DNA from 2 places in the Sporosarcina jeotgali genome. Region 1 is predicted to be linked to the other one. Evidence: predicted binding sites of a transcription regulator. Region 1 holds the regulator's gene; the other holds the start of a gene.
What was found. Region 1 encodes LexA, which represses DNA repair genes until DNA is damaged. Its sites were predicted from a motif close to CGAACATATGTTCG; they were not measured.

Region 1 (5,490 bases):
AGAATCCGTTTACCGAAAGCGTTCTACCTGTTAAAATGGGCAGTAAACCTATGGTACAGAATGGAGCATCCTGAATGAGTATACAGCAATTGAACGATGAAATCTTAAATCGTGCAGAAAAAGTTGAAAACGAACTACAACCTTATGCAAAAGCTGCCGAACGCATCGCTTTCCTCAATCAAAAGAAAGTATTGGCAGCGTTCAGAAAGAATCGTGTGAGTGACTTTCATTTAACCGGATCCACTGGATATGGATATGATGATGCAGGCAGAGAAGTGCTTGAGCAATTATATGCCGATGTTTTTGGAGCGGAAGCAAGTCTAGTGCGCGGTCAAATCATTTCGGGCACACATGCGATTGCGATTAGCCTTTTCGGGATATTGCGGCCCGGAGATGAACTGCTTTATATAACAGGGAAGCCCTATGATACGTTAGAGTCAATCGTATCCGGCGGAGATCAAGATACAGGCTCGCTGCAGGACTTCAATATCGGCTACCATCATGTTGATTTATTGGAAAATGGAACTGTTGACTATGAAGAAGTTGAACGTCAGATCAATCCCAACACTAAAATGATTGCCATTCAGCGTTCCAGAGGCTACGCGGACCGCCCATCGTTCACAGTTGCCGAGATTGGCGACATGGTGAAGCGGATAAAAGCAAATCATCCCGATATTATTATATTTACTGATAATTGTTATGGTGAATTTGTCGAAGAGCTGGAGCCGACGGATGTTGGTGCAGATCTGATGGCGGGGTCATTGATCAAAAACCCGGGTGGCGGTCTTGCTCGTACAGGCGGCTACATTGCAGGAAGAAAAGAATTGATTGAGAAATGCGGATACCGCATGACTTCACCTGGCTTAGGCGCAGAAGCAGGAGCATCACTGGATACGTTACGAGAAATGTACCAAGGATTTTTCCTAGCTCCGCACACTGTAAGTCAAGCCGTAAAGGGCGCACAATTTACGGCAGGCATGCTTGAATCCTATGGGCTAGTGACAGCCCCTCATTATTCTGCAGCCCGAACGGATCTGATTCAATCGGTATCATTCCAAAATGCCGAGCAAATGGTCGCATTCTGCCAAATGATCCAAGCCAACTCACCAATCGATGCACACGTGAGTCCTGTGCCATCGTACATGCCAGGCTATGCAGATGATGTCATTATGGCCGCTGGAACCTTCATCCAAGGCTCCAGCATCGAGTTGACAGCGGACGGCCCTATTCGTCCGCCGTATACAGCGTACATCCAAGGCGGCCTCACGTACGAACACGTAAAAGTCGCCATCCTATCGTCTGTTGAGCGACTAATCGAACTTGAATTAATCAAATCATAAGGTGGAAGTGATCATAAACTGCGGAAAGCGCTCATAACCCTGTAAAAGTGATCATAACCCGTGGAAAAGCGCTCATAACCCTGTGAAAGTGATCATAAACCGAGGAAAGCGCTCATAACCCTGTGAAAATGATCATAAGTCGCGGAAAGCGCTCATAACCTTGTGAAAGTTATCATAACCCGAGGAAAGCGCTCATAACCCTGTGAAAGTGATCATAACCCGCGGAAAGCGCTCATAGCCCTGTGGAAGTGATCATAAACCGAGGAAAGCGCTCATAACCCAGGGAAAGCGCTCATAAACTTGCGAAAATGACCATAGCCTATAGAAAGTGCCCATACCCGCATGCAAAAAATCCCCCACTAAAAAAACTGCGTATCCCTCAAAGTGAATGAGGAATACGCAGTTTTTATCTATAAAATTAATGAATCGTGCGATAAACACCGACCACTTTGCCGAGAATCGATACATTCTCAATAATAATAGGATCCATTGATGAGTTCTCGGGCTGCAAACGGAAGTAATCTTTTTCTTTGAAGAAACGTTTCACGGTTGCCTCATCTTCCTCAGTCATCGCTACTACAATTTCACCATTACTGGCAGTATGCTGCTGCTTCACAACGACGCGGTCTCCATTTAAAATACCAGCTTCAATCATACTATCTCCTACGATTTCCAGCATGTATAAGTTGTCCTCCGAAGTCCCGAACGTATCCGGAATGGGGAAGTACTCTTCGATATTTTCAATTGCAGTAATCGGAATTCCAGCTGTAACTTTTCCGACTAAAGGAACGTGAACGACGCCTGTTTTTAACTCGTCCATTCCATCTTGATCCAAAATCTCAATGGCACGGGGTTTAGTTGGGTCGCGTCTAATTAGTCCTTTACTTTCAAGTCGCGCGAGATGGCCATGGACAGTTGAGCTGGAAGCAAGTCCGACAGCTTCACCAATTTCCCGTACGGAAGGCGGGTATCCCTTTTTTTGCACTTCATCTTTAATGAAAGTCAGGATGTCTTCCTGTCTTTTGGAGATCTTTTTCAATATGTTCACCTCTTCACTTTTTTTGCAGGAGACGTCGCTCTGCGAAGTGTTTCTATGAAAATAGTATAACATGTGTTCGTACGCATAGCAAACAAAGGTTCTAATTTTTAGTGTTGACACACAAACCTTTGTTCGCATATAATAAAAGCATAGAAGCGAACGTACATTCTGAAAGGGGAAATCATCCATGACAATCATCCGAAAAAACAAAAATATCATAGCAGCCTTTACCTTATTTGCAATTTTAACTTTCGTCCTTATTCTTAAATTTTCAGTTCCTCAAGACATTATTGAAGTAACAGTCGTCGAAGGAGATACGCTTTATCAGCTAGCGGAGCGCTATGCAGGTGATGTGCCTGCAGACCGGTGGATACGAGAAGTGGCGACACTGAATAATTTATCTGACTCTGCTATTATTGCAGGTGAAGATCTCAAGTTGCCTGCACATTTTGGGCCGGAGGTTGACGATACTCGACTCGTCCTTGCAGAGGAGGGAGAATAATGGGGAATCGGGGTAGTTGCGTTTTGTACTGCAGAGTAAGTACTGAAAAAGATACTCAGGAGTTATCATTAACACGTCAGCATGAAGAACTGACAGCGCTGGCAAAAAGATTGGATTTCAGCGTGGCTGAATCATTCACTGACAAACACAGTGGATATGAATTGGATCGGGAAGGCCTATTGGATCTTCTTGATTATATTAAAGAGGATTCCATTGATGCTGTTTTAATCCAAGATGAAACACGTCTTGGCAGAGGGAATGCCCGTGTCGCAGTTTTACACCTGCTCGCAAAAACAAATACTTCTGTTTTTACGAATCATGACAGCGGCCCATTAGAATTGAATGAAATGGACTCCATGCTTCTTGAAATACTTGCAATAGTAGAAGAATATCAGCGGAAATTACATAATGCAAAGATACGAAGAGGAATGAAACGAGCTGTAGAGGCAGGGTACAGACCAGAACACAATTTACGAAACCAAGGTAATGCGGAAGGCAGGGAACGAATAGATGCACCCGTACTTGAAATTGTTTCTTTGCGCGATAAGGGACTGACTTTTGAAGAAATCACTTCTGTACTTAAAGGACTAGGTCATCAGGTGAGCAAGGCAACGGTCCATAGACGATATCAGGAATTTGTTGCAGAGCAGGAAGGCTAATTGGTTGCACTTCTGGCCGTTTTTGTTTACGTTCTAAATAATGAATGTGAACTGGAGGGAACGTTATGCTGGAAGAAAATAAGATAAACCGTATTAATGAGCTTGCAAAAAAGGCAAAAACATCGGGTCTTTCCATTGAAGAAGCGAAAGAGCAATCTCAATTGCGCAGTGAGTATTTGAAAACTTTCCGTTCAACAATGAGAGATACCATCGAAAATGTTAAAGTGCTGGACCCTGATGGAAATGACGTAACACCTGAAAAAGTAAAAGATGCTCAAAACAAGAAGTTTTTAAATTAAGTATCCGCATATCATCTGACCGCAGTTTGTATTCCTGCGGTTTTTTCATTACAATGGATGAGGAATCTAGTTAAAATAAGAGATTGTGAAAGGGTGTAATTACCGATGACTAACACTACTGATCAACTGGCGATTAATACGATCCGGACGTTATCGATCGACGCTATCGAAAAAGCAAATTCTGGCCACCCTGGCCTTCCTATGGGTGCTGCGCCAATGGCGTATGTACTATGGACCCAGCACATGCATCATAATCCGTCAAACCCATCTTGGTTTAACCGGGATCGCTTTGTTTTGTCGGCAGGTCATGGCTCAATGCTTCTATACAGCATGCTCCATTTAAGCGGATATGATTTGCCAATGGACGAACTGAAGAATTTCCGTCAGTGGGGATCTAAAACACCGGGTCACCCTGAATATGGCCATACAGCTGGAGTCGAAGCGACCACAGGACCGTTAGGACAAGGTATTGGAATGGCTGTTGGAATGGCTATGGCTGAAAAGCATCTTGCTGCTACTTACAATAAGCCAGGTTTTGATGTTGTGGATCATTACACTTATGCGCTGTGTGGTGACGGAGACTTAATGGAAGGTGTGGCGGCTGAGGCGATTTCACTCGCTGGACATCTTGAATTGGATAAGCTGATTGTTCTCTACGATAGTAACGACATCTCCCTAGATGGGGAATTAGATATGTCTTTCACAGAAAAAATTCAAAATCGATTTGAATCATATGGATGGAATTACATTCATGTTGGTGACGGCAATGACACAGCGCGCTTGTCTCAAGCAATTGAACAAGCGAAACAAAATACGGGCGGTCCGACAATAATTGAAGTGAAAACTGTTATTGGATATGGCTCACCTAACAAATCAGGTAAATCAGATGCTCATGGAGCACCGCTTGGTGAAGATGAGATGAAACTTACAAAAGAAGCTTACAAGTGGACTTTTGAAGAGGACTTCCACGTCCCTGAAGAAGTTTATGACCACTTTAAAACGTCTATACAAAAACTTGGCGCAGACAGTGAATCCGAGTGGGACAAATTATTCGCTGCCTACGAAAAAGAAAATGGGGAGCTTGCTGCCCAATTGAAAAATGCAATTGATGGAACTGATAAAGCTGCAGTTGAAGCGCAGTTGCCTGTTTATGAAGCAGGTAAGTCTGTTGCGACACGTTCAGCTTCTGGAGATGCAATAAATGCGATCGCGAAAGCTCTTCCATCATTCTTTGGCGGCAGTGCAGACTTGGCCGGATCCAATAAAACTGCCATCAAAGGAGCAGGAGATTTTCTTCCTGGCAGCTTTGATGGCCGCAATATCTGGTTTGGTGTGCGTGAATTCGCAATGGGTGCTGCTTTGAACGGAATGACCCTGCACGGTGGACTGAATGTATTTGGAGGAACGTTCTTTGTCTTTAGTGACTATGTACGTCCTGCTGTTCGGTTGTCTGCTTTAATGGGAATTCCTGTGACTTATGTATTCACACACGACAGTATTGCTGTTGGAGAAGATGGTCCTACACACGAGCCGGTTGAGCATTTAGCTTCACTTCGTGCAATGCCAGGACTATCTGTTATCCGTCCTGCTGACGCTAATGAAACTTCAGCTGCGTGGAATCTAGCAGTAACTTCAACAAACCAACCAACCG
Region 2 (5,490 bases), 400 kb from region 1:
GTGAAACAATGAATGCAATTGTAAAAGATAACGGATCAGGATTCGATCAAAATGAAGTAAAAGAAAAATCATTTGGGATTATTGGGATGAAAGAGCGCATCGACTTGTTGAAAGGCGATTTTAAAATCACTTCAGAAGTTGGTAAAGGGACAAGCGTGTTCTTTAAAATCCCATTTAATCCCGATAGTATGGGCAAATAGATGCTTTGGAGGGAACGAACATGACAACAATCATGATAGTAGATGATCATCAATTATTCCGCGAAGGAGTCAAGCGTATTCTTGCGTTTGAAGATACGTTTGAAATTGTAGCAGAAGGCGATGACGGCAGCGAAGTATTTACTTTATATGAAGAGAATAATCCTGACGTAGTTCTCATGGATATCAATATGCCCCGCATGAATGGGATTGAAGCGACTGAGCAGCTGATGACCAAATATCCAGATGCGAAAGTCATTGTATTGTCCATTCATGACGATGAGTCATACGTTTCCCAGGCACTGAAAACAGGTGCACTTGGATACATGCTGAAAGAAATGGATGCGGATGCGATTGTCCAGGCAATTAAAGTCGTAGCTGCTGGCGGATCTTACTTACATCCTAAAGTTACTCATAATCTGGTGACAGAATATCGCCGATTAAGCGAACGGGAATATAAAGGATCATTCCATCAGCACGAAATTCGCCGTCCGCTGCATTTGTTGACGAAGCGCGAGTGTGAAGTATTGCAATTGCTGACGGATGGCCAAAGTAACCGGGCAATTGGAGAAACATTATTCATCTCAGAAAAGACTGTAAAGAATCACGTTTCAAGCATCCTTCAAAAGATGAGCGTGAACGACCGGACACAAGCGGTTGTGACAGCGATTAAAAATGGCTGGGTTGAAGTGAAGTAATGCAGCATTTATAAAAGGGCCTCCAATTGGATGGTCCTTTTGCTATGAAAGGAGAACAATTATGAAAAAAGTAACAGGATTTGCAGGAGCAGTTACTCTTGCCCTTATGCTAAGTGCCTGCAGCAGTGAGGATGATGCTGCTCAAGGCAATCCAGGGTCGATTGACGATGGTGAACAGACGAATGAATATGGTTCGATTGATCATGGAGTGACAGATAAAGGTGAAACTAAAGGGAAGGAAGACAAAGCAGACGACGCTAGTGACGACATCGGCTTCAGCTTAGATGGCGGAAGTATCGAAGAAGCAGCAAATGTACCTGCTGAGCAGAAGAAAGCTATTACAGAAGCCTTCAATCGTTATATTGATACGCTAAATGCAGGACAAGTAGATGCGTATCTAGAAACGCTTTCTACTGACAGTTATGATCTGGATGAAGAACGTGCAGCGACTGAAGAATTACTCGCAACCCGCGAACTGACCCGCACCCCTGAAAAACTTACAATCGTTAAGTATTCAGATGAAGAGGTGCAAGTATTTACTACTATGGAAACTGCAGTGAAAGATAAAGAAAGCGGCGAACAAAGTGTCAGTGAAGGCCGCCAAGTGACCGTTATGGTAAACGATAAGGACACTTGGAAAGTGAAAGCAGTCCACTACATTGGCGATCCCGAAACAAAATAAGTCAATCAATTGCAAACAGTGGATTCGAACGCGGACAGCCGCCTTCGAATCCACTGTTTTTTGTTGCATTTTTTCTTGAAGTGGCATAGAATACGAATAAGAACAGATGTTCGTTTTGGAGGCGAAGGAAATGTCAGTCTTGAAAAAGGAAGTGATTCCTTATTTAGAAAATATGATTTACCTGCCGATGGTTTTGACGATTTTAGAGCGGGATCGTTTACTCATTCAGCATGGGGATTTTAAATTAAAAAAGCCGTATTTGGGACTCGTGGATGAGGTCGCTAAATGTGTACACAAAGAGCTGGGAAATACGGCCGCATATTTGCGAATGAATCAATTATCGGTTATAAGAGGGAAGATGGACGATATTTTTACTGAGTACATTTTTGTCCATAATCATCAGGAGGACTGCAGAAGATACTTAAATGTGCGTTTACGTAATCGAACAGAGGAATTACTCACTCAGTATCTTCGGCAACCGGGTATCTGAATGAGCCTTCCTGTGCAAGGAATGTCCGTGGCCGCTGCAGTAAAAATTGTTTTTTTGCAAAATCCCGTTCCAATAATGCAGCAAAAGCGAATTGGCGCCACATAGTTGGTGTCGACACGTTGACTTTCATTTTATAGCCATTTTCCAGCATAACCGTGCATCCGACATTCTCCTCTTGAAAATCCGCAATCGCATGATAAGAAATCCAAACATTCTCTTCGGAATTCGGAGACATCGTCGGTAAAAAGATATAAGGTGTGTCGAATGCATGAGCGACAACGATTGGTGTCTTATGGCGGTTTCCGAGTGCATGACGCGCGGTCAACGTCCGTGTTTTTAAGGAAGCACCGTAAAGTTCGCATGTTTTTTTGACGATTTGAATCGGCTTTTTAGGAAGTTCGAATTCAGAATGACGTTCAATTACCCGAGTCGTCAGTTTATAGCCCTCCCGAATCGGTTGTAAAACAAATGTATCGGAATTAATCAGGTAATTCTCGGTATTCTTTCGTGAATGCATCCAAGTCACTCCTACTCACTAAGTAATAATTCCTATTATATAGGATAAATATTGGAAAGCAATCAGTAAAAACAAAATAATCAGAAATAAAACGCGAAAAAACTCTGCACTTGGCGTTTCTTAGCGTCCCTTGTTGAAAAGAGAGATAAGAAATGCACACAAGCAGCAGAGCAAATGGTTACTGGTTTTGATAGGCAAGGGCAGCTGCGCCTAAAGTTTTAGCAGCGGAACTCATTGCGGATTCGTCAAAGTCGAATCGCGGGTGGTGATGAGGAAACGGATGTTCAGGCTGTGCACCAGTGAAGAAGAACGTGCCTGGGACGTGTTCCAAATAGTAAGCGAAATCTTCTCCGCCCATTTGAGGAATCGTTTCGATTACTTCTTTTACACCTGGAACATCTTGTGCAACGTCACGTAAAAATGCTGTCTCTTTTTCGTGATTTACGACAGCTGGATATCCCCGCGTGTAGGTTACGTCGATTTCACAGTTGTTCATCAGTGCTGTCCCTTCAGCAATTCGATGGATTTCAGATTCCATGAGATCACGGATTTCAGGAGAGAATGTGCGCACAGTTCCTTTGAGTTCGGCCTTATCCGCAATAATGTTGAATGCGTTGTCGGCCACAAATGAGCCGATGGATAATACAGCAGATTCAATCGGGTCCACACGACGTGAGACGAGTTGCTGGAAATTGGTCACGAGTTGAGATGCAATTACAATAGCATCTTTTGTTTGGTGAGGAGAAGCACCGTGGCCCCCGGCACCTTGAACTGTAATTTCGATACGATCTGCAGCGGCCATAATCGGACCGCTCACGTATTGAATAGTGTTTGGTTCCATCATCGACCATAAATGAGTACCGAAAATAACATCCACACCGTCCAAGCAGCCATCTTCAATCATTGAAATAGCACCGCCTGGAGCGTATTCTTCAGCGTGCTGGTGAATGAATACGTACGTTCCAGAAAGTTCATCTTTCAGCTCATTCATTGCTTTAGCAAGGTGCAGCAGGGTGGACGTATGTCCGTCGTGACCGCATGCGTGCATGACACCAGGAACGGTGGATTTATAAGGGACATCTTTTTGGTCTTGGATCGGCAATGCATCAAAGTCAGCGCGGAGCGCAACTGTTTTACCAGGTTTTCCGCCTTCGATACGTGCGACAACTCCATTTCCGCCAACATTGCTTCGGAACTCTACCCCTAACTTCGTGTAGAAATCTTGGATATATTGTGCAGTATTCTTTTCGTGGAATGACACTTCTGGATGCTGGTGCAAATAGCGTCGAACGCTAACCATGTCATCAAAAGAGTTGTCGAGCAGCGCGTAAAGTTTTTCGTTCATAAAGACAGCTCCTTTTTTGAATATGGTATCCAGTATATCAGTGTGTTTTTAAACTCGCAATTGTTTGATAACAAAAAAAGAGGCGCATGGCCTCTTTTAAGGAATCGATTTTAATCTTGATCAGGATCAGGAGTATGAAGGGAACTGAATAATGTAAGATAAGGTGCACTTGCGAAAATATGAAATGCCGGTCCCTCAACGATATCATTCTGCGTAGAATCGTAAGCTGCTTTAAAGGCCGGATCATGCTTATACGTATCGAATGCTTTGCTGTCCTCCCACTCTGTCAAAAGGATATAGGTATCCGAACCGATAGGGCGCAGCAAGCGAAAAGCAATAAATCCTGGAGTGCTTTCCATCGCCGGATGCTCTCTTTTGAAACGTTCTTCAAAAATAGGCTTGCCTTCATCCGAAATGGCAATGTTGTTCAAAGCGAAATATCCATGTTCTTGAAGCTGCCCCACTTCTGAAACAACCTCGTATCGATGAGGGGTCTGAAAGACTGTTTTGCCTTCAGTTTCATGCAGCAATTGAGAGCCCCCGCTGCCGTGCATTAAAATCATCTTCTCGCTAGCATATTTCTCTTTAATTTTCTCCATGAATTCTGGAGTCCCACGTGTAATGAATACATTTTTCATAATTAGTATCCTCCTTGGCTGATCTATTCAATGTCATCTCTTACATAGTTATTTCCCCCGAATCCACCTCCTAAAACAACCCGTGTCAAAACAATGACCAAATGTGGCACAAATTTATGACAATAGGTGTATATTGCTATACATCCCAACAGTTTACGTCTATATTGAAAACGATAAGCTACACGAAATATGTAGAATTAAGTTCGGTAAAAAAGAATGGGGGATTTTGTTCATGGCTATAGTAAATGATACACTTCTTCGAGCGGCTCGTGGAGAACACATTGATCACACACCGGTTTGGTACATGCGTCAGGCAGGAAGGTCGCAGCCTGAGTACCGCAAAATTAAAGAAAAGTATTCACTTGAAGAAATTACACATCAGCCGGAATTGTGTGCCTATGTGACAAAGCTGCCTGTTGACCAATACGGAGTAGACGCTGCAATTTTATATAAGGACATTGTCACACCTCTTCCAGGAATGGGCGTAGACGTTCAAATCAAAGCTGGCATAGGTCCAGTCATTTCGAATCCAATCAAAACGGTTGCAGATATCGAAAAATTGACAGCGATGCATCCGGAAGATGATATTCCATTCGTGCTTGAAACAATTCGAATTTTGACACAAGAACAGCTGGATGTACCTTTGATCGGTTTTGCAGGGGCACCATTCACACTTGCAAGCTATATGATCGAGGGCGGTCCTTCGAAAAACTATGCACGGACAAAAGCACTTATGGTTTCTGAACCGCAAGCTTGGTTTATGCTAATGGACAAACTTGCAGACACGATGATTGCTTATGTTACTGCACAAGTGAAAGCGGGCGCATCTGCGATTCAACTGTTCGACTCGTGGGTAGGTGCATTGAACGTATCGGATTACCGTATTTTCATCAAACCTGTCATGGAACGTATTTTCACAGAAC

Region 2: PGH26_RS03325 (YhjD family protein) is a predicted target of LexA. The motif match lies at 1,677-1,690, and genes of this name have one in related genera.

Annotation. Positions count from the first base shown of each region.
Region 1 is NZ_CP116341.1:1,136,615-1,142,104, forward strand. Features, by position in the region: gene PGH26_RS05325 (methionine gamma-lyase family protein) at 75-1,340, shown strand; gene lexA (transcriptional repressor LexA) at 1,759-2,379, opposite strand; gene yneA (cell division suppressor protein YneA) at 2,567-2,881, shown strand; gene PGH26_RS05340 (YneB family resolvase-like protein) at 2,881-3,540, shown strand; gene PGH26_RS05345 (DUF896 domain-containing protein) at 3,606-3,839, shown strand; gene tkt (transketolase) at 3,945-5,490, shown strand, end outside.
Region 2 is NZ_CP116341.1:733,782-739,271, forward strand. Features, by position in the region: gene PGH26_RS03310 (sensor histidine kinase) at 1-200, shown strand, start outside; gene PGH26_RS03315 (response regulator transcription factor) at 221-895, shown strand; gene PGH26_RS03320 (DUF3225 domain-containing protein) at 957-1,577, shown strand; gene PGH26_RS03325 (YhjD family protein) at 1,708-2,067, shown strand; gene PGH26_RS03330 (competence protein ComK) at 2,036-2,584, opposite strand; gene PGH26_RS03335 (M20 metallopeptidase family protein) at 2,763-3,929, opposite strand; gene PGH26_RS03340 (antibiotic biosynthesis monooxygenase family protein) at 4,040-4,567, opposite strand; gene hemE (uroporphyrinogen decarboxylase) at 4,800-5,490, shown strand, end outside.